Regions from separate parts of the Methylobacter svalbardensis genome, predicted to be linked through region 1. Evidence: predicted binding sites of a transcription regulator. Region 1 holds the regulator's gene; the other holds the start of a gene.
The links. The regulator HrcA, encoded in region 1, represses chaperone genes, less so after heat shock. The targets are predictions, from matches to a motif close to TNTTAGCACTCNNNNNNNNNGAGTGCTAANA.
Positions count from the first base shown of each region.

Region 1 (14,942 bases):
AGTGCTTGACCGGCGATCATGTCGCTGCCGCCGACAAAAATGGCGGTATTTTTTTTGTCCTTGGGCGCACGGGTAAATATCGTGCCTTCTACCAGAGCCGTGATGTTTTCAGGCGTCAATCCTCCATGCCCGATGACATGATCTGCACCGCCATCATAGGCTACAACCGTATCGAAAACTGAAGGGTGAGTGTCCGTATCGAATTGGAATAACAGTTTTTTCATTAACTTGCTCGTGATAGGTTGGTCTGGTATGCGTGAATACGATTATTAAACCGGCTTATTATACTCGATAAATAAAACACTGCCTTATTTAGCCCGCTTCCTGTTTAGACGCCGCCTGCAATCTGATGCGCGTATTTTTTGATATGCTTGCTAGGAGAGGCTTATCTTCGTTATTATCTGTAAAAAAGGAATGATGCTGTGGTTGTCAGGTGCTGTCGGTACACCGCTACGCGGCAATAGGCTAATTGCAATATTTTCCGGCTATCTTGCCAGCTTTATCGAAAAAAAATTATAAAAATCAAAGGAAAAACAGATGAAAACACCCGTTCACATTGCTGTAACAGGCGCCGCAGGCCAAATTAGTTATTCTTTGCTGTTTCGATTGGCTGCTGGCGCGTTGTTAGGCCCAGACCAGCCGGTTGTCTTGCATCTGCTTGAAATACCCCAGGCAATGAGCGCCTTGCAAGGCGTGGTTATGGAGTTAAAGGATTGCGCTTTCCCTTTACTGCATCGCATTGAAGTCACAGACGATCCCAAAGTGGCCTTCAAGAATGTCGATTATGCATTTTTGGTTGGTGCAAGGCCAAGAGGGCCGGGCATGGAACGCAAGGATTTATTGGAGGTGAACGCAGAGATTTTTGCGGTTCAAGGTAAGGCCTTGAATGACGTCGCCAGCAGAAAGATAAAGATCTTGGTGACCGGTAATCCGGCCAACACCAATGCGCTGATTGCGTTGAGCAATGCGCCGGACTTGAAGGCGGAAAATTTTTCTGCCATGTCGAGACTGGATCATAATCGGGCGTTAAGTCAATTGGCGGAGAAATGCGGCGTCTTGCCTGCTGATGTAAAAAACATGACTGTTTGGGGCAATCACTCGGCTACGCAGTATCCTGATATTCATCATGCCAAGGTTAAAGGGCAGGATGCCTTGTCTTTGGTTGATAATAATTGGTACGTCAATGAATTTATTCCTATTGTTCAGCAGCGGGGAACGGAAATTATTAAAGCCAGAGGACAATCCAGCGCCGCATCGGCTGCAAATGCAGCGATAGGTCAGATGAAAACCTGGGCTTTGGGTACCGAGCCAGGCGACTGGGTGAGCATGGGGGTGGTATCGAACGGCAATTACGGCATTGAATCCGGGTTGGTTTATTCTTTTCCGGTAACGGTAGTTAACGGAGAGTTTACTATAGTAAGAGGTCTGGATGTTAACGAGTTTAGCATGCACAGAATGCGGATTAGCGAGGCTGAATTAAAAGAAGAAAGAGATGCGGTTAAGCATTTATTGAGATAAAAGGACTGCTTAGCATCCTATATTGACAAGTACGTTGTCACTTCTAATGGCGTGTAATGGAATGGTGTTGCCGGTTTTTTAGGTTTATTGACAATAGCCCGGTGAGCTGATACTTTGCCTCGCTGGCACTCATCTTAGTGGAGTGCTAAATTTAGTCGCAGAGGTTGGTGTGGGTAATCAGGTTTTAAATGAGCGATCGCTACAGCTATTGAAAGCCTTGGTCGAGCGTTATATTAGCGATGGTCAGCCGGTGGGTTCACGGGCTTTATCAAAAGATTCGGGTTTAAAGTTAAGTCCGGCAACTATTCGCAATGTGATGGCCGATCTGGAAGATCTGGGGCTGTTGCATTCGCCGCATACGTCGGCGGGACGGGTGCCTACGGTTAGCGGTTATCGCTTGTTTGTCGATACCTTGTTGACGGTTAAACCATTGGAATCAAAAGATTTAACCCGATTGTATCAAGGTTTGTCGGGAAGCGATGACAGCAGTGATATGATCGGTGTCGCATCACGTTTGCTGTCAGAATTAACGCAGATGGCCGGAGTGGTGACCCTGCCTAAAAGAGAGCGGGTGTGTTTGCGGCATATCGAGTTTCTGTCTTTATCTAACACCCGTGTGCTGGTCATTTTTGTCACCAATGAACAGGAAGTTCATAACAAAATCATTCATACCGCTAAAGTTTTCAGCCCTGCCGAATTACAGCAGGCAGCCAATTATTTAAATTCAATTTATTCCGGACACAGCCTGGATTCGGTGCGTAAATCTGTCTTAAAAGAGTTGCAGGAAGATCAGGAGCGCATGACAAATCTGTCTGGAACAGATTTGCATTTACCCGAAGGGTGTCGGGCAGGAAAGCCCGGCATGACAAATCTGTCTGGAACAGATTTGCATTTACCCGAAGGGTGTCAGGCAGGAAAGCCCGGCATGAATCACGGTCTGTTGGATGCGGTCAAGATGGCGCAGTTGGCTTTCGATCAGGACAATGACAAAGACAAAGACGATTATGTGCTGACCGGCGAAACCAATTTGATGGGTTTTTCCGAGCTGTCGGATATGGAGCGGCTAAAAAGCCTGTTTGAAGCGCTCAGTCAAAAGCAGGGCGTTATTCATTTGCTGGATCAGTGTATGAAAGCCGATGGCGTGCAAATCTTTATCGGTGAAGAATCCGGTTATCGGGCTTTTGATCATTGCAGTCTGGTGACGTCATCGTATTCGGTTAGTGATCAAGTCGTCGGAGTGCTGGGCGTTATCGGGCCGACGCGTATGGCCTACGAGAAAATCATCCCTTTTGTCGATGTGACGGCAAAATTGTTAGGTGCCGCCTTGAATCCAAAATCAACGGCCCCACTATAAATATCATCTGTTTTTGTGCCGCGTGGCATAGATATTAATTTTCAATGTTAAGGAGCTATAAATAATGAGTACTGATCAGGAAGCGCCTGAATCTCAGGTTGAAACTGAAAGCGAAACGGTTGCAGAGCCGCATACTGAGTTAACCGAACATGAGCTTACGGTTGACGAGTTAAAGCAGACCCTGGTCCAAGCTGAGCAAAAAGCTCTGGGAAACTGGGACAAAGCGGTTCGTATACAGGCGGAAATGGAAAACCTGAAAAGAAGAACCCAAAAGGATCTGGAAGATGCACACAAATTTGCTTTAACAGGTTTTGCCAAAGAATTATTGTCGGTATTAGACAGTCTGGTGTTGGGCTTGCAGGCTGCAACCGGCGATAGTGAAGAGGTGAAAAAGTTCCGTGAAGGCAGCGAATTAACGATTAAACAGTTTGAATCAGTCTTTGCAAAATTCAAAATTGAAGCGATTGATCCGATCGGTCAGCCGTTTAATGCCGAACAGCATCAGGCTATGGCGATGCAGGTTGTCGAAGGCGCGGAGCCGAATACGGTGGTTAACGTTTTCCAAAAAGGTTATGTCTTGAACGGGCGCTTGCTCCGTCCCGCCATGGTTTTGGTCGCCAAAGCCGCTGAAAAAAAGCCGACGGATAGCCCTAGTATCGATGAACAGGCTTGAAATCAAATAAAGCAGCCTCATATTTGTAACAACTTTTACTTTTTAAATATATTCAAGTCTGGAGAACTCAATGGCTAAAATAATCGGCATAGATTTAGGAACAACAAACTCGTGTGTTGCGGTATTGGAAAACGGCGTAGCAAGAGTGATTGAAAACAGCGAAGGAGCGCGCACTACACCTTCCATTATCGCTTTTACCAGCGACGATGAAGTGTTGGTAGGGCAGTCGGCAAAACGCCAGGCGGTTACCAACCCCAAAAATACTGTATTTGCAATCAAGCGTTTGATCGGCCGTCGGTTCAAGGACGATGTCGTGCAAAAAGACATCAAAATGGTGCCTTATAAAATCGTCGAAGCTGAAAACGGCGATGCCTGGGTTGAAGTTCACGGCAAAAAAATGGCGTCTCCCGAGATTTCAGCGCGTATCTTGATGAAGCTGAAAAAAGATGCTGAAGCCTATTTAGGCGAAGAAGTCACCGAAGCGGTCATTACCGTACCGGCTTATTTTAACGACTCACAACGCCAGGCGACTAAAGACGCTGGTCGTATTGCCGGTCTTGAAGTTAAACGTATTATCAATGAGCCGACTGCATCTGCGTTGGCGTTCGGCATGGATAAGCCTAAAGGCGATACCAAAATTGCGGTGTATGACTTAGGTGGCGGTACCTTTGATATTTCCATTATTGAAATTGCCGAGATAGAAGGCGAGCATCAGTTCGAAGTGTTATCGACCAACGGCGATACTTTCCTGGGCGGTGAAGATTTCGACTCAAGAATCATTGAATTTTTGGCCTCAGAATTCAAAAAAGAAAGCGGCGTTGATGTGCATAACGATCCGCTTGCATTGCAACGTTTAAAAGAAGCGGCGGAAAAAGCCAAGATTGAATTGTCTTCAAGCCAGCAAACGGATGTGAATCTGCCTTACATTACCGCAGATGCCTCAGGCCCCAAGCATTTGAATGTTAAATTGACCAGAGCCAAATTGGAATCGCTGGTTGAAGAGCTGATTAACCGCACTAAAGGCCCTTGTGTAATGGCGCTGAAAGACGCGAAATTATCGGCATCGGATATTAATGACGTGATTTTGGTAGGCGGTCAAACCCGTATGCCGAAAGTGCAGGAAATGGTAAAAGCCATTTTCGGCAAAGAGCCGCGCAAAGACGTTAACCCTGATGAAGCGGTTGCTTTAGGCGCAGCGATCCAGGCGGGCGTTCTGGCGGGCGACGTTAAAGATGTGTTGTTGCTGGATGTTATCCCGTTATCGCTGGGTATCGAGACTATGGGCGGTATCATGACCAAACTGATCGAGAAAAACACCACGATCCCGACCAATGCATCGCAAGTGTTTTCTACGGCGGACGACAATCAAACGGCAGTGACCGTTCATGTATTGCAAGGTGAGCGCGAAAAAGCGGCGGCGAATAAATCGCTGGGACGTTTTGATCTGTCCGATATTCCACCTGCATCGCGCGGTATTCCGCAAATTGAAGTTGCATTCGACATTGATGCCAACGGTATTTTGAACGTGTCGGCCAAAGACAAGGCGACCGGCAAAAAACAATCGATTGTCATTAAAGCCTCTAGCGGTTTATCGGATGACGAAGTTGATCGCATGATTAAAGATGCCGAAGCACATGCCGATGAAGATCGTAAATTGACTGAGTTAGTTCACGCTCGTAACCATGCGGACGGCATGATACATGCGACTGAAAAATCATTGAAAGAATTGGGTGATCAAGTCGGCGCTGATGAAAAAACCAGCATTGAGCATGCGATTGAGGCACTGAAAGCGGCGGTTAAAGGTGATGATAAAGCGGAAATTGAAGACAAAACCAATGACTTAACTGAGTTGTCCGGTAAGCTGGCGGAACGCGTTTACGCACAAAAATCGGCGTCTGAGGGTGAAGCGTCCGGCGCTCACGCTTCTGCAGAACATGCTACGGCGGATGACGGTGTTGTCGACGCCGAGTTTGAGGAAGTTAAAGACGACGATAAGAAGTAAAATGCAAGTTGGGGCGCACCTTACCCCGATGCATTAACTTAAGGCATAAAACCACGAAGAATACGAAGCTCACGAAGAAAAAACTTCGTGTCCCTTCGTGTTCTTTTTGCGGTTTAATCAACATCGATTATTGATTGAACGTGCTGACTTTCCGATATCTATCGAGAGCCTCGCAGCCAATGAGTTTAGCAACGTCTCATCCTCTTCACAGGGTATCCGGGGTAATATCAGACAATGACAATCACCAAAATCCAACAATAGACTATTGAACCATGGCAAAAGAAGATTTTTACAAGCTTCTCGGTGTAGACAGAAACGCCAGTGATGCAGAAATTAAGAAAAGCTATCGCAGCAAGGCGATGAAGTATCATCCGGACAGGAATAAAGATAATACGGCGGCATCTGAGGTCAAGTTTAAGCAGATAAAAGAGGCTTACGAAGTTTTATCGGATCCTAAAAAACGCTCGGCTTATGACCAGTTCGGCCATGCGGGGATTGATCCTTCGATGGGCGGCGGTCGTTCCGGCGGTTTCGGCGGCGGTGAAAGTTTCAGCGATATTTTCGGCGATATTTTTGGCGGCGGAAGACAGCAACAGCAGAGGAGCAACGTTCAGCGCGGCTCGGACCTGCGCTACAACCTGGAATTATCGCTCGAAGAAGCCGTATTCGGCACCGATGCCAAAATCCGTGTGCCGGTGTTGGTTGCCTGTGGCGTGTGCAACGGTTCCGGTGCTAAAAAAGGTTCCAGTCCGGTCATTTGTTCAACTTGCCAAGGTCACGGTCAAGTCAGGATGCAACAGGGTTTCTTTTCGGTTCAACAAACCTGTCCAACCTGCCGCGGTACCGGCAAACAGATAAAAGATCCTTGCGGTTCGTGCCATGGTCAGGGTCGTGTCCAGGAAAATAAAACCCTGTCCGCAAAAATTCCGGCAGGCGTCGACACCGGCGATCGTATACGCCTGGCCGGAGAAGGCGAAGCCGGAGAGTTCGGCGGTCCGGCCGGCGATCTTTATGTTCAGGTTCAGGTAAAGGAACATCAGATTTTCACCCGCGACGGCGCGAATTTATATTGCGAAGTGCCGATCAGTTTTCCTACCGCCTGTTTGGGCGGTGAGCTGGAAGTGCCAACCTTGAATGGCAAAGTGCTGTTAAAAATCCCCGCTGAAACGCAAACCGGTAAATTGTTCAGGTTGCGCGGCAAAGGCGTCAAGCCGGTCAGGGGCGGGCTGGTCGGCGATTTGTTATGCAAGGTACAGATCGAAACGCCTGTGCATCTGACCAAAGAACAAAAAGCCTTGGTTGAGCAGCTCAGCGAATCCTTATCCGGCGGCGGTAAGCACCATAGTCCGCAGGAGTCTTCATGGACCGATGGTGTAAAAAGCTTTTTCGATAAACTAACAGGATAAGTCATGATGCGTATTGCTGTAGTAGGTGCGTCCGGCCGCATGGGGCTTTGCTTGATCAAAGCGGCGGCACTGGCAAAAAATGTCGAGTTGGCCGTTGCCGTGTCCCGTCCCGAGAGTCTTGCGATAGGTAGGGATGCCGGTGAATTGGCAGGCATCAGTGTGGTCGGTATTAAAGTTGTCGATGATTTGGCGTCGGTTGTCGATCAATTCGACGTATTGATCGATTTTACCCGCCCCGATGTCTCAATGGCCTTTATCGAGACTTGCCGCGAGGCCGGAAAAAAGCTGGTCATCGGCACCACCGGTTATAGCGATGCGCAAAAGGCCCTGATCAGCGAAGCGGCTAAAGACGTGGCGATAGTGATGGCGCCCAACATGAGTGTCGGTGTCAATCTGTCGCTTAAATTGCTCGAAATGACCGCCAAAGTCATGGGTGATTATACCGACATTGAAGTGATCGAAGCCCATCACCGGCATAAAGTCGATGCGCCATCCGGCACCGCATTGCGCATGGGTGAAGTGATCGCCGACGCGTTAGGCCGCGATTTGAAAAACTGCGCGATTTACGGCAGGGAAGGCAATACCGGCGAACGCGACAGAAAAACCATCGGTTTTTCAACCATACGCGCCGGGGACATCGTCGGCGAGCATACCGTCATGTTTGCCGACGACGGCGAGCGGGTGGAAATCACCCATAAAGCGACCAGCCGCATGACCTTTGCCAATGGCGCAGTCAGAGCGGCGGTTTGGCTGGCCGATAAGGACAGCGGTTTGTACGACATGCAGGATGTTTTGGGGCTTTCTTGAATGGTGGAGGTAGTACCTTGATGTCCTCTTTTATCAAGTACCCGATAGCGGTTCTTGCGCTGTTTTCCATGGTCATGACGGTGGACGCCAAGAACATCCCGAAAAACCCAACAACAGAGCAGCCACCTGCTGGGGTGTTATTCGATATTCCGAAGCTAGCGGGAAAAACCCAAGCGGAAGTTGAGGCGCTCCTTGGCGAGCCTGTTTTCTGTGCCAAGTCAGAATCAGCGCTGAACTGCTCATTTCAGGAAGATGAAATTGAAATTGTATTCATTGACGGAAAAGCAGACTGGATTACCGTAAACGGGGCGTTCCGCAGTCCCACCTACAGTCAGAAGGTTGAAGGAAAAACCAAAGCCGAGGCATTAGCGTTACTTGGCGATCCCGATTTCTGCGTCAAGGCAAAATCCGCCTTGTACTGTTCATTCAAGGACGGTGATGTCAGCGGCAGCGTTGAATTTATCGACGGAAAGGTCAGTGAAGCTACCGTAAAAGGAAGTCTGGGTAATGCGCCTTACAGCAAAGAGACTTTGGCAATGCTTGGACTCCCTGTAAAGGATGCGACCTTTAGTAATGAACATGTGATGCGCTGGGAGAATATTCCAGGGCTGCTGAGCGTCATGTTGCATTCGGAAGGCAAAACCGTGTCTCTTGCGACCATAAAGGTGAAAACCAGGTAAGGTCGTAATTTGTAGAGTGGTTTCGTAACGCAAGCCGAATCAACCACAACACCGATTACAGCCTGCCCGACGCGCGGTGGATTGTCATGCTGCGAATCTACCCTACAGGGCTTAATTATTATCCAGGCGCTTTACAATCCCAATGCCTAATAATAAAACCAACGTCCCCCACAATAAACCCGGCACCAGCCAGAATCCCTTTTGGTAGAAGGTGGCTGGCGGGTTTTTCAGATAAGGCACGTCGTATAAGCCAGTCCAAGCTTGATGTATCGGCGAGCGTTCCAGGATTTCTCCGGATGCCAGCGATACCGTGGAAATACCGGTATTGGTGACACGTAATACCGGACGACGAAATTCTACGCCGCGAGCCAAGGTCATGTACATGTGCTGGTAGGGTTCCTGCCAGGTGCCGTACCAGGAATCATTGGTGACATTGACGATGAACTGTGCGCCAAGTTCAGCCAGTGAGCGAGTGAATCCGGGGAACAGGCTTTCGTAGCATATTTGTGCGCCCATTTTATAGCCGTTCCAGTGCAGTAAATTGGTCGGGCCGTGACCGCGGGCAAAATGCCCTGTGGGCGGCAGCCAGTTGCGGATTTCAGGAAAAAATTGTTCGCCGGGGATGTATTCGCCAAAAGCCAGCAAGATCGATTTGCTGTAATGCGGCGGCACGATCTCGCCATCCTTGTTTAATACAAACAGGGAGTTGGTAATCAGGCGGGATGGTTCATCGACGCTATAAGCGCCGGTAATCAGCGGCAGTTGTCGCTGATGAAGAAACTGCGCCAGCGCTATGGGATAGTTGTCGGCTTTAAATTGCTCGCCCAGCAAGGCCGGAAAGGCGGTTTCAGGCCACAGGGCGAAGTCGATTTTGGCGTCTTGATGGGCTTTGAGTGCGTTATCGGTCAGGGTGATATAGCGGTTGAATATTTCCTTGCCAAAGCCCTGGCCTAACTCTGCGGCCAGTTTTTCTGCGTTGTCGATATAAGCCTGAACTAGCAGGGTTTTAAATAATGCGTCCGGTTGCGGCAGTCTGTTTTTAAGCCACAGGCCACCGATATTCAGTAGCACAAAACCGGTAACGACAGCGGCTAGGATAATCTTGCCGGTGTTTTGTGTGCGCTTTTCCCAGGCAATATAAAGCGGCAGATTGCACAGCAGGGTGGCGGCGCTGAGTCCGCTAAAGCCGATTATTTCCGCCCAATGGTAAACGGGAATGTTTGAACCATACCAGGAGTAGCCGAAGTTCCAGTCGAACAGGGTCAGCGAATAGGCTTCACACAGCGTGGTGATCAGCGCCATCAGTCCCAGCGAGAGCCGCTTTGACCAGTTAAATTTTTGTTGTCCCCAAAACCACAGTACACCGGCCAGCGGCACAAACAAGTGGGCGATCAAACCATAGACCACCATGCCGATGACCGCTACCGGCCAGTCCAGATGGGCAAACTCATGTAACAGGTAAGTGACCCAGTTAAAGCCGATCAGCGTAAACACGAATGAGGTAATCATGCCGCCAATAAGAACGTTTTTTAAGCGGGTTTGCTGACTCCAGAAAATCCACAATGGCACAAAACAGAATAAAGAGGCCCAGGGTGGGAAAGGGATGTAACTGGTACCGATCAGAATGCCGGACAGGATGGGGAGTAGCCAGGGTTTAAGGTTTGCTGGTGTGGGGGTGTTCATGGTGTTGGGGATGTGATGTGATTATACGGTGATTAATATGCTGCCAGAGACGCTCCGCGATTTTGGTAAGGATACACGGGCCGCCTCCGCTCTGGCGTAAGTCTGCGTCCATCGTTACCTATTGAACACGGCCTTATTGCAGCTGGAGTGCAAGCTTTGCTTGCGCTTGCAGGCGAAGCCTGCACTCCAGCTATCTGCAACGTCCTTAAAAAACCTTTACCCTGGTTTCTTGTCCCTTGTCTGGGGATTTTGGCATCAGCGGAACATGGGAGAATAACGATGAACGACGGTGCGTCCACAAATCAACTCCCGTGAATCTCCGCATGTAACGCACGGTATTCGTCAGTCAATTTATGATTGGGCACATAATGCACCAGCGGTTTTGATTCTGAGTGCGATTCCCTGACCTTGACCGATGGCGAGATCATTGCAGCCAGTACCGGCAGTCCTTCGGCAATAAGTTCCTCGACTAATTGACGGGGCAGGTTAGCCTGTCGTTGAAACTGGTTGACGATGATACCTTCAATCTCAAGATTTTGATTATGGTCGGCTTTAATCTCTGCCACTACCTGCATCAGCGAATACAGGGCATCCCGGGCGAAGGTGTCGCAATCGAAAGGGATTAAGCATTTGTCGGCCGCGATTAAGGCGGACTGGCTGTAAAAGTTCAGGATAGGCGGGGTATCCATATAGATAGCATCGAAGCCCTCCAATTTTTCCAGCGCTTCTTTTAATTTAAAGATTTTCATCCGTGACTCCAAACGACCTTGCAACGGCTCAAGTTCGGGGTGGGATGGAATCACAAACAGGTTGGGGAATGGCGTCTCATGGATAGCGCTTTCAAGACCGGAACCTGATGAGCCGCCGCCAAACAGGGACAGACTCAGGCAATCTTTAAAGAAGTGGGCAATCGTTTTATCGCTATCGCTGATTTTATTGCCGAGCAGGTATTGTGTTGAATTGCCCTGGACATCGAGATCGATCACTAAGGTACGCTTGCCTTCAACAGCACTGATGGCGGCTAAATTGCACGTAATAGTAGATTTGCCGACGCCGCCTTTCTGGTTGAAAATGACTCTGCGCATGTTATCCCCATTAAATCAAATAGTTAAAGTTCACATTATAAGGCTTAGGCCGCTAATATCAAATACGGATAAAGGTTTTGCCATGGCATTGCGGGCATTCAGGGATTTCACTGGGTGTTTTAAACGCAATTTCCTTGCCGCAGTCGTCACAGACAAAAGTGCCCGGTATGGTAATGTCGCCGCTGTGATAAGTGTGTGCTTTTGCTAATTGTTCAAGTTTTGCCAGTTCCAGGCGGGTTTTATCGGCAAGGCTTAAAAAAGCATCCAGAGCGAAGTTTTCAATCAATTCAATATCGAATTTAAACCACTCGGACAACGATTCCTTATCTTCCTCGGTTGATAAACCCTGAGCCGCATGTTCAATATCGCGTTTAACAAACTCTGAAACCTTGTCCAGTTCATCGCTGGTCAAGTTGCTGTCTTTGCGAGTTTTTTCTTTTGATATTTCCAGCGCTTCGGCAAAAGAATGCAGCGTATCTTCCATGGTTTCATGGAGATGCTTCATAAAATCGGTATAGGCGGCGACTAGTTTGTTTTTATTCATAAGATTCAACTCCTGAAAATGGCGCTTTAGATTTAAGTAACTGTACGGTATTCTAACGCTTTTGACTGGTAAAAGACGAGAAGGATGCAAGAAAATTATAAGCCGTTGGCAATCGAGCAAGAAGTACAGGCCGCCTGGGAAGCTTCAGGCGTGTTTAATGTGTCGGAATCCTCGACACAAGCTAAGTATTATTGTTTGGCGATGTTCCCTTATCCCAGCGGTAAATTACACATGGGACATGTTCGTAATTACACCATTGGCGACGTTATCAGCCGCTATCAGCGTATGTTGGGCAAAAATGTTATGCAGCCTATGGGTTGGGACGCATTCGGTCTGCCGGCAGAAAATGCCGCGATGCAGCACGGTGTGCATCCTGCCGACTGGACTTACAGCAACATCGACTATATGCGCGACCAGCTCAAACGGCTGGGTTTCGGTTATGACTGGAAGCGCGAATTAGCCACTTGCGATCCGCAATATTATAAGTGGGAGCAATGGTTTTTCCTGAAGTTGTTGAACAAAGGTCTGGTTTATAAAAAAACCGCACCGGTTAACTGGTGTCCGCATGATAAAACCGTTCTGGCTAACGAGCAAGTCATCGACGGCTGCTGCTGGCGTTGCGATACCCCGGTAGAGCGCAAAGAAATTGCCCAATGGTTTTTAAGAATCACCGCCTATGCGGATGAATTGCTCAGCTCCCTGGAAGCATTGGATGGCTGGCCGGAACAGGTCAAAACCATGCAGGTTAACTGGATAGGTCGCTCTGAAGGCGTGGAGATGAATTTCTCGGTGCCTGATTCTGAGCCTGTCAGCATCTACACCACGCGTCCCGATACGCTGATGGGGGTGACCTACCTTGCCGTGGCGGCGGAACATCCGCTGGCGCTAAAAGCCGCGAAAACCAATGCCGAGATCAGCGCATTCATAGCCGATTGCAAGATGATGGAAACCTCGGAAGCGGCCATGGAAACCATGGAAAAACGCGGGATCGACTCCGGTATTAAAGCGCTGCATCCGATCACCGGTGAACCCGTTCCGGTATGGATTACCAATTTCGTGTTGATGGGTTACGGCACAGGCGCTGTGATGTCCGTGCCTATGCATGATGAACGGGATTGGGATCTCGCTGTAAGGTATAAGTTACCAATCAAGAGAGTAGTTATCAGCGAACAGTTAATGTCTGATTGGAAAAAAGCAATTGCTGCTTTAGAAAATGCAGGCATTTATACTTATAGTGAAATGACACCTATCGAGTTTTTTGAAGTCATTGAAAATCATTTAATTGACCCACCAACTAGAGAGGCTGAAATAGCATTCAGTTTTTTACGTCAGCAGCTAGACCATGAAAGTCCATTTGTAAAAAAAGGGATATTAATTAATTCCGGCGCGTTTGACGGATTGACTTCGGAACAGGCTTTTGTTGCTATCGCAGAAACCTTAGAAAAAGACAACAAAGGTCAACGGAAAACCAATTTCCGCCTACGCGACTGGGGCGTTTCCCGTCAGCGTTACTGGGGTGCGCCGATCCCGGTTATTTATTGCGACGACTGCGGTACGGTTCCTGTTCCTGAACAAGACCTGCCGGTGGAACTGCCTAAAGATGTGGTGCTGGACGGCTCGCAATCGCCGCTGGTCGGGCATCCGACTTTCTCCCATGTGGCTTGCCCGTCATGCGGCAAAGCTGCGCACCGGGAAACCGACACCTTCGATACCTTTATGGAATCGTCCTGGTATTTCGCGCGCTTTGCCGGTAATAACCCGGATTCTATGCTGGATGAAAGCGCCAAATACTGGTTGCCGGTCGATCATTATATCGGCGGTATCGAGCATGCTATTTTGCATTTGTTGTATGCGCGGTTTTATACCAAATTATTGCGCGATGAAGGCTTGCTGGTTTGTGACGAGCCGTTTAAAAAATTGTTGACCCAAGGTATGGTGCTGAAAGACGGCAGCAAAATGTCCAAATCCAAGGGCAATACTGTCGATCCGCAAGGCCTGATTGATCAATACGGCGCCGATACCGTACGGCTGTTTATCATGTTTGCAGCTCCCCCGGAGCAATCGCTGGAATGGTCAGACAGTGGCGTAGAGGGCGCATTCAGATTCCTGAAGCGACTCTGGAAACAGGCTTATCAGCATAGTGAGACCGGTGGTTCTACGGTGCCGCTCGATAAACAGGCATTAACCGAACAGCAGCAGGCAGTACGCCGAGCACTGCACCTGACTATCCAGAAAGTGACCGATGATTTTGGCAGACGCTATACCTTCAATACCGTTATTGCCGCAAATATGGAACTGATCAACACCTTGGCCAAATTTGTCGATGACTCCGATAATGCCAAGGCGATCCGGCAGGAAGCGTTGGAAGCCATTGTGTTGATGTTGTCGCCGATCGTGCCGCATATCTGCCACCAACTGTGGCTGGATTTGGGGCATCAGCAAGCCGTAGTTAGTGCATCATGGCCGGAAGTTGATACCACGGCTTTGGAGCAGGACACTTTGGAGCTGGTGCTGCAGGTTAACGGTAAATTGCGCAGCAAGATCAAGGTTCCGGTCGCCGCGACTAAAGATGAATTAGAGGCAATGGCGCTGAATGACGAACATGTTAAGCGCTTTATTGAAGACAAGCCGGTTAGGAAGGTGATAGTAGTGCCTAATAAATTGGTCAATATTGTTGTTTAGGCGAAAGGCGAAGGGCGAAAAAACCTAAACTTCAGGTTCCGTCGCCTTTAGCCTTGAATCTTGTTCTATTCATCCGCCGACCTCTAGCCGTCGGTGGTTGTCACTCGATGGATGAGGTCGGGTGTGGATTGAAATATTTAAGGGGAAACCAGTGTTAACAAAAAAAGCAGTCGTTTTAGGTTTAGCTTTGTTATTGACCGCTTGCGGCTACCATTTGCGGGGCGCTTTTCAATTGCCTGAAAACATGAAAAATGTTTATGTAGAGGGCGGGTCCGAGCCGTTACTTGAGCAATTTAGGCAGGTCATGAAGTCATCTTCCGGGCAGCTTGCCAGTTCTCGGCAGGGGGCGGGCATTGTGATCAAAATATTTAACGAAGATTTTAATCGGCGCGTCTTATCGCTGAGTACCCGAGGCAAGTCTAACGAGTTTGAACTTGGGTATCGCCTGGACTATGAATTGGTCAATGCCGACAATGGGCTGTTGATGGCGCGGCAGACGGTTGACATC
Region 1 is NZ_JAWPOH010000035.1:16,955-31,896, reverse strand. Features, by position in the region: gene RW114_RS13495 (NADP-dependent methylenetetrahydromethanopterin/methylenetetrahydrofolate dehydrogenase) at 1-224, opposite strand, end outside; gene RW114_RS13490 (malate dehydrogenase) at 538-1,518, shown strand; gene hrcA (heat-inducible transcriptional repressor HrcA) at 1,661-2,872, shown strand; gene grpE (nucleotide exchange factor GrpE) at 2,937-3,545, shown strand; gene dnaK (molecular chaperone DnaK) at 3,616-5,547, shown strand; gene dnaJ (molecular chaperone DnaJ) at 5,820-6,953, shown strand; gene dapB (4-hydroxy-tetrahydrodipicolinate reductase) at 6,957-7,760, shown strand; gene RW114_RS13460 (hypothetical protein) at 7,778-8,440, shown strand; gene lnt (apolipoprotein N-acyltransferase) at 8,552-10,123, opposite strand; gene RW114_RS13450 (ParA family protein) at 10,426-11,208, opposite strand; gene RW114_RS13445 (zinc ribbon-containing protein) at 11,267-11,752, opposite strand; gene leuS (leucine--tRNA ligase) at 11,837-14,434, shown strand; gene RW114_RS13435 (LPS-assembly lipoprotein LptE) at 14,586-14,942, shown strand, end outside.

Region 2 (14,942 bases), on a different contig from region 1:
TCTCGCCGCAAGTCATGGCAATACCGCAACTGACTTCTCCCGGTTCGGTTGAAGACAAGCCACAGTTGCCGTCGTTCTTATATCAGGCTCATCCAGCCGAATTGGCAGAAGATTCTACCGCGTTACCCTGGATCGCAAAACCGGACTATCTGGTCGGTGAAATTGCCCGCAATTTGGGCAGCAAAACTCCGATACGGTTGGTGGCTAGCGCTAAAAGCTGGTTATGTCATGTCGGCGTAGATTGCAAAGCGCCCATTTTACCTGCTGAAGCCCCTGACGAAGTCGACCGCGTCTCGCCGTTTCAGGCAACGATTGCGTACTTGCAACATTTGCGCGATGCCTGGCAAAGTCAGTTCCCCGATGCACCGTTGGATCAGCAGGATGTCGTTATTACGGTGCCGGCTTCATTCGATCCTGCGGCACGGGAGCTGACGGCTGAGGCGGCACGTGCCGTGGGTCTCGGTCAGGCAATCCTTCTGGAAGAACCGCAGGCAGCGTTATACAGCTGGATAGAGAAAAGCCAAGGCGACTGGCGCAACCATGCCGAGGTGGGCGATATTATCCTGGTCATCGATGTCGGCGGCGGCACCACCGATTTATCATTGATAGCGGTTACCCAGCAAGAGGGCAATCTCGAACTGACCCGGGTGGCTGTTGGCGATCATATTTTGCTGGGCGGCGACAACATGGATTTGGCCTTGGCCTATACCGTTAAAGCCAAGCTGGAAAAAGACGGCAAACGCTTGGAGCCTTGGCAGATTCAGGCGTTGACCCACAGTTGCCGCGAGGCCAAGGAAAAAATATTCACTCATTCCGAGGCGGATAATATCCCGCTGGTGGTGGCAAGCAGAGGTTCTTCGCTGATTGGCGGCACGCTACGCAGCGAATTAACCCGTGAAGAAGTTAATCGTGTGTTGATTGAAGGATTTTTGCCTAAGGTGGCAGTCAGCGACAGGCCGGTCAGTCGTCCCCGTACCGGCTTAAGAACCGCAGGTCTCCCTTATGCCCAGGATGCGGGCATTACCCGTCATCTGGCGGCGTTTTTGACCAAGCAGCAAGGCGCTACCGACGAGTTGAGCGATATTCATCTGCCGGAACATGCGAGCTTTTTGCATCCTACTGCGGTGTTGTTTAACGGCGGCGTGTTAAAAGCCGATGCCTTGGCTGAACGTTTAATGGAGGTGTTAAATTCATGGTTGAGCGCGGAGCAGGCTCCCGAAGCCCGATTATTGGAAGGTGCCGATCTTGATCTGGCCGTCGCCCGAGGCGCTGCTTATTATGGTTACGTTCGCAAAGGCAAGGGTGTGCGTATTAAAGGCGGCACGGCGGCCTCTTATTATGTCGGCATAGAAAGCGCGATGCCCGCAGTACCCGGCATGTCGCCGGAAATTCAGGCCTTGTGCATTGCCCCGTTCGGCATGGAAGAAGGTACGCAACAGGAATTGCCGGATGATGAATTCGGTTTGGTGATTGGCGAACCGGTACGGTTTCGCTTTTTCGCCTCCAATACCCGGCGCGAGGATAAGGTGGGTACCCGCCTGGATTATTGGACTGACGAAGAACTGGACGAACTGGAGGAGATAGAAATCACCTTGCCGGAAGAGGGTCGCAGACCCGGTGAAGTGGTGCCGGTGCATCTGTGTGCAGCCGTAACCGAAGTAGGCACGTTGGAACTGCAAGCCGTCTCGCAAAAAGACCAGGGTCGCTGGAAGATTGAATTTGATGTCAGGGCGGGCGAGTAGGCACGAACCGTTTTAAGGCATTTCTGGTTCCCACGCTCCGGCGTGGGAATCCATACTGACTTTGTATGTTGCCATGCTTCCATATGCATTCCCACGCGGGAGCATGGGAACGAGGACATAAAAATGAATCGAAAAAAACGCTTGATCATCGCCATGACCGGTGCAACCGGTGCGGTTTATGGGGTAAGAATGCTGCAAGTTTTGCAGGCGCAGGAACAATGGGAAACGCATTTGGTCATCTCTTCGGCCGGTGTGGTGAATTTAACCCATGAAATGGACATGAAGCGAGCTGAGCTGGTCGAGTTGGCCGATGTGACTCATGGTATCAATGACATTGCCGCGAGTATTTCCAGCGGCGGCTTTAAAACCGAAGGGATGATTATCGCGCCGTGTTCGATGAAAACCCTGTCTGCGGTTGCGCACGGTTTCGGCGACAACCTGATTTCACGCTCGGCTGATGTGGTGTTAAAAGAGCGGCGGCGCTTGGTGGTCATGCCTCGCGAAACACCCTTACATCTGGTGCATATTCGAAACATGGCGAGTGTGACCGAAATGGGCGGTATCATCTTTCCGCCGATGCCTGCTTTTTACAGCAAATCGGATTCGCTGGCGGCAATGGTCGATGAAACCGTGGGCCGGGTTTTGGAACTATTCGGGGTTAATGTCGACGGCTTGTATACACCTTGGGAGGGCTTGTAGAAACCTCTTTTAAGCCCTCACCTCGAAAGTTTCTTAAGACAGCAGCCGTGAATTTTTGCTGTTACGAAATATTAACGGCTTTTCATTGTCAGATAAAGCACTGGCTCTAGCTGAGTCTATCGCTTCCTGAATCACAGGGTGATTAGGCGATTTGCTGCACACCGGGTCGGCGGCGTACATATCACCAGTTAACAGATAAGCCTGACAACGGCAGCCGCCGAAATCTTTTTCTTTTTCATCGCAGCTGCTACACGGTTCTTTCATCCATTCATAGCCTCGGAAAAAATTGAAGGCTTTGGATTCATTCCAGATTTGATCAATGCTGTAGTCTTTCACATTGGGACAATCCAGTCCTGGTAGTTCTCGGGCCGAATGACAGGGCAGGGCTACGCCGTCCGGTGCGATGGTTAAGAAGGTCGTTCCCCAGCCGTTCATACAGGCTTTGGGCCGGTCTTCATGAAAATCCGGCACCACATAATAGATTTTCATCTTGCCTTCGACTTTTTCTTTAAAAGCCTGGGCGATTTGTTCGGCCTGTTCAAACTGTTCTTTGGTGGGCAGCAATAAATCACGGTTGGCATGTGCCCAACCGTAATACTGGGTGTTCGCCAACTCCAGATAATCTGCGCCCAGTTCTTCGGCCATTTCCAGAATTTGCGGCATCTGGTGGATGTTTTCGCGGTGTATGACCACGCACAAGACCATCGGGTAGCCGTGTTTTTTGACCAGATGGGCGACGTCTTTTTTGTGCTGGAACGATTCGGTGCCGGCAATATGATCGTTCAGTTCCTGGCTGCTGGCCTGGATGCTGACCTGGATATGGTCTAGCCCGGCTTCTTTGAGTTCGACGATTTTTTCTTCGGTCAGTCCATAGCCTGAGGTAATCAGGTTGGAATAATAACCCAGATCTCTGGCGTGTTTAACCAGTTCAGGCAGATCTTTGCGGGTTAACGGTTCGCCGCCGGAAAAACCCAGCTGGACTGCGCCCATTTTTCGGGCTTGCGTGAGTACGCGCTTCCAGTCCTCGGTGTCCAGTTCGGATTGATGTTTTGCATAATCAATCGGGTTGGCGCAATAAGGGCACTGTAGCGGGCAGGCATAAGTCAATTCCGCCAGCAGCCAGCGCGGCGGGGTGATGTTAGTTTTGTTGGATCCAGCCATTTTTTAAAGCGACCTCCAGGAAAGCGGTTATGTCATTTGCGAGACCTGTCGTTGCAAATTTCTGTTCCAGATCGCTGACGATTTGGTCAAGCTTGCGGGCGCCATCGCATAATTTCAGGATTTCTGCGGAACTTTGGTTAAGTTCCACCATGCCTTCAGGATAGAGAATAACATCTTTTTTCTGGGCTTCTTCCCATTGCAAACGGTGCATAGGGGAAAATTTAATGGTTTGATCTGGATTAATGCTCATTTTTCAATATTAAAATAAGGCGGCATATCGTGAATATACGCCAGGTACATCGCATCCGCCATGGTCCACAATACGTCCAGCTTAAATTGCAGGATTTGAATCATGCGCTCTTGTTGTTCGCGGGTTTTATACCAATCCAGCGTGATGGCCAGGCCGTGTTCGACATCGCGTCGCGCTTCGGTCAGGCGTTTGCGGAAATAGATATAACCTTCCTGTTCGACCCAAGGGTAATGTTCCGGCCAATTATCCAGACGTTGCTGGTGAATTTTAGGAGCAAACAGTTCGGTTAACGAGGAGCTTGCCGCTTCGTGCCATTCCGCTCTGCGGGCAAAATTAACATAGGCGTCGACGGCAAAACGTACGCCCGGTAACACATATTTCAATGAGGTAATGTCTTCGCGCGTCAAGCCGACGGCCATACCCAGCTGTATCCATGCCTCAATGCCGCCCGGATCGCCAGGGTGTCCATCATGGTCCATAATCCGTTGTATCCATTTGGCGCGGGTTTCGCGATCAGGACAATTAGCCAGAATGTTCGCGTCTTTAATCGGAATGCAGACCTGATAATAAAAACGGTTGGCGACCCAGCCCTGCAATTGCGCTTTGGTGAGTTTACCTTCGTTCATCAGGGTGTGGTAAGGATGATGAATGTGGTAATGGCTTTCCATGCCGCGTAGTTCGGCTTCAAATTGTTCTTTGGTCCAGGCTTTATTATCACTGCTCATGGTGTATCCTTTATAAGTCGATTTCCAAACCGTCGTAGGAGACTTCGATGCCGGCGGCATCGAGTATTTTACGTTGTTCGGAATCGTCGTCTAAGATAGGGTTGGTGTTGTTGATGTGGATCAATAGCTTGCGAGTTTTTGCAACGCCGTTCAGGACTTCTATCATGCCGCCTGCACCGGATTGAGGCAAGTGGCCTATTTCACGAGCTTTTTTGTGGCTGATGTTCTGCGTGCACATTTCGTCATCGGTCCAGAAGGTGCCGTCCACCAGTATACAATCGACGGCCTGCATGGCGGCCATCACATGCGGTTCTATTTCGCCCAGACCGGGAGAATAAAACACCTTTTTGCCGGTAGAGATTTGTTCGATGATCACGCCGATATTGTCGCCGTCATGCGGATCGTTACGGTGCGGAGAATAAGGCGGCGCCTTGCTTTTTAAAGCTTGGGTATAAAAACGCAAATCATCGATGCCGGGAATGGTAAAGCTGCTGCCGTCGTATGGAATCGGATGATGGTTGACGGTGCAGTAATCTTCCAGCATGTTGAATAAGGGAAAGCCGGTGGTCAGGTCTTGCTTGACCATTTCGGTGCAGTACACATCCAGCGGTTTGCCTTCCCTGAGCATCAGCAGGCCGGTGGTATGGTCGATCTGGCTGTCGATCAGCATGATCGCTTTAATGCCGGTATCGCGAACGCCTTCTTTAGGCTGGATAGCGGGGAAAGCTTCCAGTTGCGCACGAATGTCCGGCGAGGTATTAAACAGCAGCCAGTTTTTATTGTCGGTACTTACCGCAATGGATGACTGGGTACGGGCTTTGCCGTTCATTTCCTGGTGCCGCAAGCGATGGCAATTATGGCAGTTGCAGTTCCATTGAGGAAAACCGCCGCCTGCACCTGAACCGAGAACTCTGATCTTCATAGTATGAATAGTAACTTAGAGGGAATAAGGGCTAAATGATACGGTAATAAAAGGCGTCAGGCAAAAAAAAGGGGCTCATCAAGAGCCCCTTTTTTGATCCCAATCGAATTAACGATTGTAGATGTACATTGTTACTTCAAAACCGAAACGCAGGTCTGTGTAGCTTGGTGTTTCCCATTTCATCGTGAACCTCCAGAAGTGTTTAAATTATTATGCTAGCTTGATCAAGTAAGCTGAATTGAAGTATACGATGAACTATTTTTTTACGCAACTTTTGACATCGCCGAAAGCTGACAAACCTTGTCTTTTAAACAGTTCATGCGCTGTTTGGCAGTAAATGCAGGGGTAATAAACCAATGGTAACTGGTTAAAATTACAGGATATTTGGCTAGGTTGGGAAAGATGTTTTTTTGGGTAGGAAGAGAGTATTATTCTATTTCACCTTAAAAACAATAATACACATATAAAAATATGAGGAGGGGTCATGGGTGGAGTTACTGAGCTGTGGTTGATTATGTTAGTAATCGCTGCTGCGGCGTTCGCGCCGCTGGGTTATTTTATTTACAGGTTTACGAAAGCAGGCGACAAACCGTTCGGTGAAATTGAGCCGCATGGCGATAGTCCGTCGGTAGTGAACGATTTTGCAGAAAAAGTAATTAAATTTGTTCAGGGGTTGTTTGCCAAAAAGTAAAAATATGTTCTTGATGAGCTTTCCAGGTGATGTTATCCGCCTGGAAATTTCTCATGCCAGCAAATCTATAAGCCGCCGCAGGTCGGGCAGTTAGGGTTTTTCCTCAGTTTCATCGTATTCCATTCCATCGTTAATCCATCCAATAGTAATAACCGTCCGGCTAACGCTTCGCCGATATTCATGATCAGCTTCATTGCTTCCAGTGCCTGGATGCTGCCGACTATGCCGGTGATCGGCGCTATAACGCCGTTGGTGGCGCAGTTTTGCAATTCTTCGCCGTCATTGTCGTACAGGCAGTTGTAGCACGGGCTGTCGTTTTTACCCGGCGTAAACACAGTCACCTGACCTTCAAAGCGAATCGCTGCACCGGATACCAGCGGCGTTTGCTGTTTGACGCAGGCGCTATTGATCGCAAAGCGCGTGGAGAAGTTGTCGCTACAGTCCAAAACCACGTCCGCTTGTCTCACTTCGAAATCAAGCTGTTCACCTTTCAGTCTTTGTTTGATTGCTCTTACCTTGACATCGGGATTTAGTTTATTAAGCGTTTGGCGGGTTGAAATTACTTTATCAATCCCAATATCTGGCGTGTGATGAGCAATCTGCCTTTGCAAATTGGATAAGTCTACGACGTCATTATCATAAATAGTGAGTGTGCCGATACCTGCCGCAGCAAGATAAATAGCGGCAGGGGAACCGAGTCCTCCGGCACCGACAATCAGTATGCTGGCAGCGAGAAGTTTTTGTTGTCCCTCAATATCGATTTGAGGAAGCATGATTTGACGGCTATAACGCAGTAGTTGGTTGTCATTCATAAGTCATGTTGTTGCTGTATTGTGAGCAGAGATGATGCCAAAGAACGGGGTAGACTGCAAAAACTGATTATTGTTGGCACTCGTTGCTAGCGAGTGCTAAAATCTAAATCCGAATTTAACCTTTAATTTTAATGTTAGGAGATATTGATGAAAATACGTCCGTTACACGACAGAGTGATAGTCAAACGTGTTGAAGAAGAAACGACAACTGCCGGCGGTATTTTACTGCCAGGTTCTGCGGCCGAAAAACCAAGTCAAGGCGTCATTTTGGCGGTAGGTAATGGCAAGCAACTGGACAATGGCACAGTGCGCGCTCTGGAAGTCAAGGTCGGTGATAAAGTGCTGTTCGGCAAATATTCCGGCAACGAAGTTAAAGTTGACGGCGACGATCTTATCGTTATGCGTGAAGAAGACATCATGGGCGTTTTAGGTTAAGCCTGAGCACGTTAATCACATTCACATACAAAATAGAAAGGAATAAAAATGGCAGCAAAAGACGTATTATTCGGTGATGACGCTCGTGTCCGTATGGCGCGCGGCGTAAATATTTTAGCAAACGCAGTCAAGGTAACTTTAGGTCCTAAAGGCCGTAATGCGATTCTGGACAAAAGCTTCGGCGCTCCAACCATCACTAAAGACGGTGTATCGGTTGCTAAAGAAATCGAATTAAAAGACAAATTCGAAAATATGGGCGCGCAAATGGTTAAAGAAGTGGCTTCGCACACTTCCGATGTAGCCGGTGACGGTACAACCACTGCAACCGTATTGGCGCAATCTATCGTCAACGAAGGTTTAAAAGCCGTTGCCGCCGGCATGAACCCAATGGACTTAAAACGCGGTATTGACTTAGCCGTCATTAAAGCCGTTGAAGCGATTGTAGCTTCCGCTACGCCTTGCACCGATAACAAAGCGATTGCCCAAGTCGGTACTATCTCAGCCAACTCTGACGAATCAGTCGGCCAAATCATTGCGGAAGCGATGGAAAAAGTCGGTAAAGAAGGCGTTATTACCGTTGAAGAAGGCACAGGCCTGGACAACTCATTGGACGTAGTTGAAGGTATGCAGTTTGACCGTGGCTACTTGTCACCTTACTTCATCAACAAACAAGAAAACATGAGCGTCGAATTAGAGGACCCATTGATTCTGATCTACGACAAAAAAATCTCCAATATTCGTGACATGCTTCCAATTCTGGAAGGCGTTGCTAAAGCCGGGCGTCCTTTATTGATCGTTGCTGAAGATGTTGAAGGCGAAGCCCTGGCAACTTTGGTTGTTAACACTATTCGCGGTATCGTTAAAGTTGCAGCCGTTAAGGCCCCCGGTTTCGGCGATCGTCGTAAAGCCATGTTGGAAGACATTGCTGTATTGACTGGCGGTACTGTTATCTCTGAAGAAGTCGGTTTGAGCCTGGAAAAAGCTGAATTAGAGCAATTGGGTACCGCTAAAAAAGTACAAATCACTAAAGAAAACACCACCATCATTGATGGCGCAGGTTCTGAAGAGCAAATCAAAAGCCGTGTTGCACAAATTCGCGCACAAGCAGACGATGCAACGTCCGACTATGACAAAGAAAAACTGCAAGAGCGTCTGGCTAAATTAGCCGGCGGTGTTGCTGTCATTAAAGTGGGCGCTGCAACCGAAATCGAAATGAAAGAAAAGAAAGCCCGCGTAGAAGATGCATTGCATTCAACACGCGCAGCGGTTGAAGAAGGCGTTGTTGCCGGTGGCGGTTCTGCTCTGGTTCGCGCAATTTCTGCTCTTGATAAACTCGAAGGCATTAACCACGACCAAACAGTCGGTATTAACATTCTGCGTCGTGCGATGGAAGAACCTCTGCGTCAAATCGTTGCTAATGCGGGCGACGAACCTTCAGTAGTTTTCAATGAAGTGCAAAAAGGCACAGGTAATTTTGGTTACAATGCGGCAACCGGCGAATACGGCGATATGATCGAAATGGGTATTTTAGATCCTGCGAAAGTAACCCGTACTGCGTTGCAAAACGCAGCTTCTGTTGCCGGCTTGATGCTGACTACCGAAGTGATGATTGCTGATGCGCCTAGCGATGATAAAGGCGGTCACGGCATGCCTGATATGGGCGGCATGGGCGGTATGGGTGGCATGGGCGGCATGATGTAATCATGTTGTCTTAAAGCCCTGTTGCTTTAAGTGAAATGAAAGCCCCGGTTGTTTTTGAAACAGCCGGGGCTTTTTTTATTGTCCTTCAAGGTAAAAATTGCGTACCTCACTCTGCACACCCTCAAGCGGGACAGATGGGCGCTAAATATTAGTGTTTGCTGTTGAATAAAAGCTCAATTAAACTAGCCTGCCTGGAGAATAAGAATTAGACAAGTTGGTATGGGCCGGTAAACTGCATAAACCCGGTACAAAGAATACGCGGTCATTGCTGGATTCGCGTAGGTGACATTTTTCATAAGGCGTGCTTTTGCACTATCCATAAGGAGAATTACCATGGCACAAGAAAAAGATTATTTAAAAGATTCGTTCGGCAATGCCGTTTCTGCGATTCTCAAAGGCATCGATCGCGACGTGGAGCGGGGTGAAGATGTTCTGATGTTGGGGCTTGGCATAGTCATGCTGTCTTCCACTTTTGCACCGGTGGCGCCGCCGAGTATTCTGTTGCCTCTGGTAGCGCTTACTTTCGCTGTTTCTGCGGGCTTTGCGAGGAAAAATTATCACAACATGGAGCGAAAACTCCTGCAATCAATGGCACAGCTGGAAGGCCATGACAAAACCATCCTGCTCCCGATTGTCGCTGTTTTTTCCGAATATCCCATGCACTCTTTGGCGGAGTCGTTTAATCCGTTAAAAAACCTGAAACGAACCTGGAAAAGTGCGCTGGGCGGTCTGTTGATTAATCCGTTATGGATGCCTATTTTTTATGTGATGGGCATGCAAATCATCGAAGAAAAAAACCTGGGTATTTTGAACCGTGCCATTCTCGGTGTGGAGCAGAAAATTTGTTCTTTGTCTTCTGTCGTTTAGTGGTGCTGGAGTCGCATCAACTCAATGTGCCGTACTTTATATAATAGGCATGATGTCTCGAGTTTAAAAAATTGTTAATGACCCACGTCGCATAATCTCGTAAAATTACCCACAGTTTTGTTTTTTTATAACGGGATGAGTCCTTAAGGGGTCATCCCGTTTTGCACATTTGAGGTGACGTGTTTGACTAGGTCTGCTTTATTGCTTTTGGAAGATGGAACGGTTTTTAACGGTGTTGCCATAGGTGCAGACGGCTGTTCCGTGGGTGAGGTCGTTTTTAATACGGCTATGACCGGATATCAGGAAATTCTCAGTGATCCGTCTTATGCCCGGCAAATTGTGACATTAACCTATCCTCATGTTGGTAATGTCGGGACAACTGGCGAAGATGATGAGTCTGTCGGCGTTTTTGCCAGTGGTTTGGTGATTAGAGATCTGCCGTTGTTGGCCAGCAACTGGCGTAGCGAAAAATCCTTGCAGCAATATTTAATTGATAATGATGTCGTCGCCATTGCAGATATCGATACCCGTCAATTAACCCGGCTTTTGCGTGATAAAGGTGCTCAACGCGGTTGTATTATGGCGGGAGAGTCGATTGATCTGGATGTTGCAAAAAAAGCCATTGAAGGCTTTTCAGGGTTGAAAGGCATGGATCTGGCTAAGGAAGTCACGGTTGATCGGCCTTATGAATGGACTGAAAATATCTGGCATTTGCAAAATGGACATACGCAGGCAGAAAATCTGACCAAACATGTTGTCGCTTATGACTTTGGTGTTAAGCGTAATATTCTCAGGTTACTGTCCAATCGTGGTTGCCGCGTCACCGTTGTTCCTGCAACAACACCCGCCGAGACCGTATTGGCGATGAATCCTGATGGCGTTTTCCTGTCTAATGGCCCTGGCGATCCGGAGCCGTGTACTTATGCGATAGAGGCGATTAAAACGATACTGGAAAAGAAAATTCCGGTATTCGGCATTTGTCTGGGGCATCAGTTATTGGCTTTGGCCAGCGGCGCAAAAACCGAGAAAATGAAATTCGGCCATCATGGCGCCAACCATCCGGTTCAGGAAATAGCCACGGGCCGGGTCATGATCAGCAGCCAGAATCATGGCTTTGCGGCCAATGAAGACAGTCTTCCTGATAATGTCATAGCGACTTATCGTTCCTTATTTGACGGCAGCTTGCAGGGTATCAAACGAACGGATTGTCCTGCGATGAGTTTTCAAGGTCACCCCGAAGCAAGTCCGGGGCCTCATGATGTAGAAGCTTTATTCGATGATTTCATCGAGATGATGGAACAAGCATTGTAGGGGCGAATTCATTCGCCTTGGGCGACTAAAGTCGCCCCTACATGGATGCAGAAGCAGCGTAGCGTAACCCGACAACCGTAGGTTACGCCACCCAGTCTGCATAACTAACAGCAACATAAATGGTAACGCATACAAAATGCCAAAAAGAACCGACATAAAATCGATTTTATTACTGGGTGCAGGCCCTATCGTTATTGGTCAAGCCTGCGAGTTTGATTATTCAGGTACGCAAGCCTGTAAGGCGCTGCGGGAAGAAGGTTATCGCGTCATTCTGGTCAATTCCAATCCGGCAACGATTATGACCGACCCGGATATGGCCGATGCGACCTATATCGAGCCTATCGACTGGCAAACCGTAGAAAAAATTATCGCCAAAGAACGTCCCGATGCGATATTGCCGACCATGGGCGGACAGACTGCGTTGAACTGCGCGCTGGATCTTGATGCCAACGGCGTTTTGGAAAAGTATGGCGTTGAAATGATCGGCGCTAGCAAAGAAGCGATTAACAAAGCCGAAGACCGTGAGCTGTTCAATCAGGCGATGCGGAAAATCGGTTATGAAGTGGCAAAGTCAAAAACCGCGCATACGATGGAAGAAGCATTGGCGGCGCAGCAGGAAGTAGGTTATCCGACCGTTATTCGTCCTTCGTTTACGATGGGCGGCAGCGGTGGCGGTATCGCTTACAACAAGGAAGAGTTTGTTGAAATCTGCGAGCGCGGCCTGTATTTATCGCCAACCAACGAGTTATTGATTGAAGAGTCGGTGCTGGGCTGGAAAGAATACGAAATGGAAGTGGTACGCGATTCCAAAGACAACTGCATTATTGTCTGTTCGATTGAAAACTTCGACCCGATGGGCGTGCATACCGGCGATTCGATCACCGTAGCGCCAGCGCAAACCTTGACCGACAAGGAATATCAGATTCTGCGTAACGTCTCTCTGGCGGTATTGCGGGAGATTGGCGTCGATACCGGCGGTTCCAACGTGCAGGTCGCCATTAACCCGAAAGACGGTCGGATGATCGTTATCGAGATGAATCCGCGCGTATCGCGTTCGTCTGCGTTGGCATCCAAGGCAACCGGTTTTCCGATTGCCAAGGTGGCGGCAAAACTGGCGATAGGTTACACACTGGATGAATTGAAAAACGAGATTACCGGTGGCGCAACACCGGCATCATTTGAGCCGACCATTGATTATGTGGTCACCAAGATTCCGCGTTTTACCTTTGAAAAATTCCCGCAAGCGGATGACCGTTTGACCACGCAGATGAAGTCTGTCGGTGAAGTCATGGCCATAGGTCGCACTTTTCAGGAGTCGCTGCAAAAAGCCTTGCGTGGCCTGGAAATCGGCATCAGCGGTCTCGATGAAATTATCGACTTGAACAGGGACGATGCTCAGGAAAAAATGCAGCGTGAAATGCGCCATCCGGGGCCGGATCGTTTGCTCTATGTCGCCGATGCGTTCCGTAGCGGCATGACGTTGGACGATGTGCATGAAGCCAGTAAAATCGATCCCTGGTTTTTGGCGCAGGTGGAAGATTTGGTTATTACTGAGAAATCATTATCGACTAAAACCTTATCGACCTTGAAAGAAGGCGAGCTGTATAAATTAAAACGCAAGGGCTTTTCCGATATACGCTTGGCTAAGTTGCTGGATACCTCCGAGTCTGAAGTGCGCAATGTGCGGCATAAACAGAATATTCGCCCGGTTTATAAACGTATAGATTCCTGCGCGGCCGAGTTTTCGTCCGACACGGCTTATTTATATTCGACTTACGAACAAGAGTGCGAGGCGCGGGTTTCCGATAGAGAAAAAATCATTATTCTCGGCGGCGGACCTAACCGTATCGGTCAAGGTATCGAGTTCGATTACTGCTGTGTGCATGCGGCATTGGCATTGCGCGAAGACGGCTATGAAACCATCATGATCAATTGCAATCCTGAAACGGTTTCTACCGACTTTGACACTTCGGATCGTTTGTATTTCGAGTCGTTAACGCTGGAAGATGTGCTGGAAATCGTGCATATTGAACAGCCCAAAGGCGTGATTGTGCAGTACGGCGGTCAAACGCCGTTGAAATTGGCGCGTGCCTTGGAAGCGGCCGGTGTGCCCATTATCGGCACCTCACCGGATTCGATTGATTTGGCTGAAGACCGTGAGCGTTTCCAAAAATTGCTGGAAAGGCTGGATTTGAAACAGCCGCCCAACGCCACGGCCCGTTCTGTCGAGCAGGCGATTAATGCGGCAACAAAACTGGGTTATCCTCTGGTTGTTCGGCCTTCCTATGTATTGGGCGGTCGGGCTATGGAAATCGTCTTCAATGAAGAGGGTTTGCAGCGTTATATGAAAGAAGCAGTCAGTGTTTCCAATGATTCGCCGGTATTGCTGGATCGATTCCTTGACGATGCGGTTGAAATGGATGTTGATGCCATTTATGACGGGGAGCAGGTATTGATCGGCGGTTTGATGGAGCACATCGAGCAGGCCGGCGTGCATTCAGGCGATTCAGCGTGTTCGCTGCCTCCTTATGAATTAGCGCCAAAACTCCAGGATAAATTGCGCGAACAGGTGACCAAAATGGCGGAGGCTCTGGGCGTGATTGGTTTGATGAATACCCAGTTTGCTATTCAGGGTGAGGATATTTATGTGCTTGAAGTCAATCCAAGAGCTTCGCGTACGGCGCCTTTTGTATCCAAGGCTACGGGTTATGCGCTGGCCAAAATTGCGGCGCGCTGCATGGTTGGGCAAACCTTGGCGCAACAAGGCATTACCGAAGAACGTATTCCCGGTTACTATTCGGTTAAGGAAGCAGTATTCCCCTTTGTTAAATTTCCAGGCGTTGATCCCTTGTTGGGCCCAGAAATGAAGTCAACCGGCGAAGTGATGGGGGTGGGTAAAACCTTTGGCGAGGCTTTTGCCAAATCCCAGCGAGCTGCCGGTGTCAACTTGAATCACAGCGGTAAAGTGCTTATCAGCATTCGCGATGCCGATAAAGTTAAGTTGCCTGATATTGCCAGAATGCTGGTTGATAAAAAATATGAAATTGTCGCCACCGGAGGTACCGCAAAGTTTCTTAAAGACGCGGGCATTCCTTGTGAAGTGGTTTATAAGGTTAATGAAGGGCGGCCTAATACGGTTGATATGATCAAAAACGATCAGATTCAACTGATTATTAATACGACGGAAGGCACAAAAGCCATTTCGGATTCATTTACGATGCGTCGTGAAGCCTTGCAACACCGTGTAACGTATTACACGACCATGGCCGGAGCAAGAGCGGCCTGTTACGCGCTGGGTGAATTGGACGCAGGCGATGTGAATTGCTTGCAGGATCTGCATAAAAGTCTTATTTAAGGCGAAAGACAAGGCGAAAGGCTAAAGAGAGCGGCGACTTTCGTCATTTGCCCTTAGCCTTTCGCCTAAAAAAATAATTATTGGAGTTTTAAAAATGAATAAAGTACCTCTCACCGTCAAAGGTGCGGAAAAATTACGTGCTGAATTGGAAGAATTAAAGTCGGTTGTGCGTCCGCGTATTATTGCGTCGATTGCCACGGCTAGAGCGCACGGTGATTTGAAAGAAAACGCCGAATATCATGCGGCGAAAGAACAGCAAAGCTTTGCCGAG
Region 2 is NZ_JAWPOH010000004.1:125,884-140,825, reverse strand. Features, by position in the region: gene RW114_RS03165 (Hsp70 family protein) at 1-1,742, shown strand, start outside; gene RW114_RS03160 (UbiX family flavin prenyltransferase) at 1,866-2,441, shown strand; gene pqqE (pyrroloquinoline quinone biosynthesis protein PqqE) at 2,475-3,602, opposite strand; gene pqqD (pyrroloquinoline quinone biosynthesis peptide chaperone PqqD) at 3,580-3,852, opposite strand; gene pqqC (pyrroloquinoline-quinone synthase PqqC) at 3,849-4,577, opposite strand; gene pqqB (pyrroloquinoline quinone biosynthesis protein PqqB) at 4,588-5,499, opposite strand; gene pqqA (pyrroloquinoline quinone precursor peptide PqqA) at 5,608-5,682, opposite strand; gene RW114_RS03130 (hypothetical protein) at 5,984-6,190, shown strand; gene RW114_RS03125 (HesA/MoeB/ThiF family protein) at 6,256-7,002, opposite strand; gene RW114_RS03120 (co-chaperone GroES) at 7,150-7,437, shown strand; gene groL (chaperonin GroEL) at 7,486-9,138, shown strand; gene RW114_RS03110 (hypothetical protein) at 9,472-10,005, shown strand; gene carA (glutamine-hydrolyzing carbamoyl-phosphate synthase small subunit) at 10,189-11,316, shown strand; gene carB (carbamoyl-phosphate synthase large subunit) at 11,453-14,671, shown strand; gene greA (transcription elongation factor GreA) at 14,766-14,942, shown strand, end outside.
Region 2: RW114_RS03120 (co-chaperone GroES) is a predicted target of HrcA. The motif match lies at 7,074-7,104, and genes of this name have one in related genera.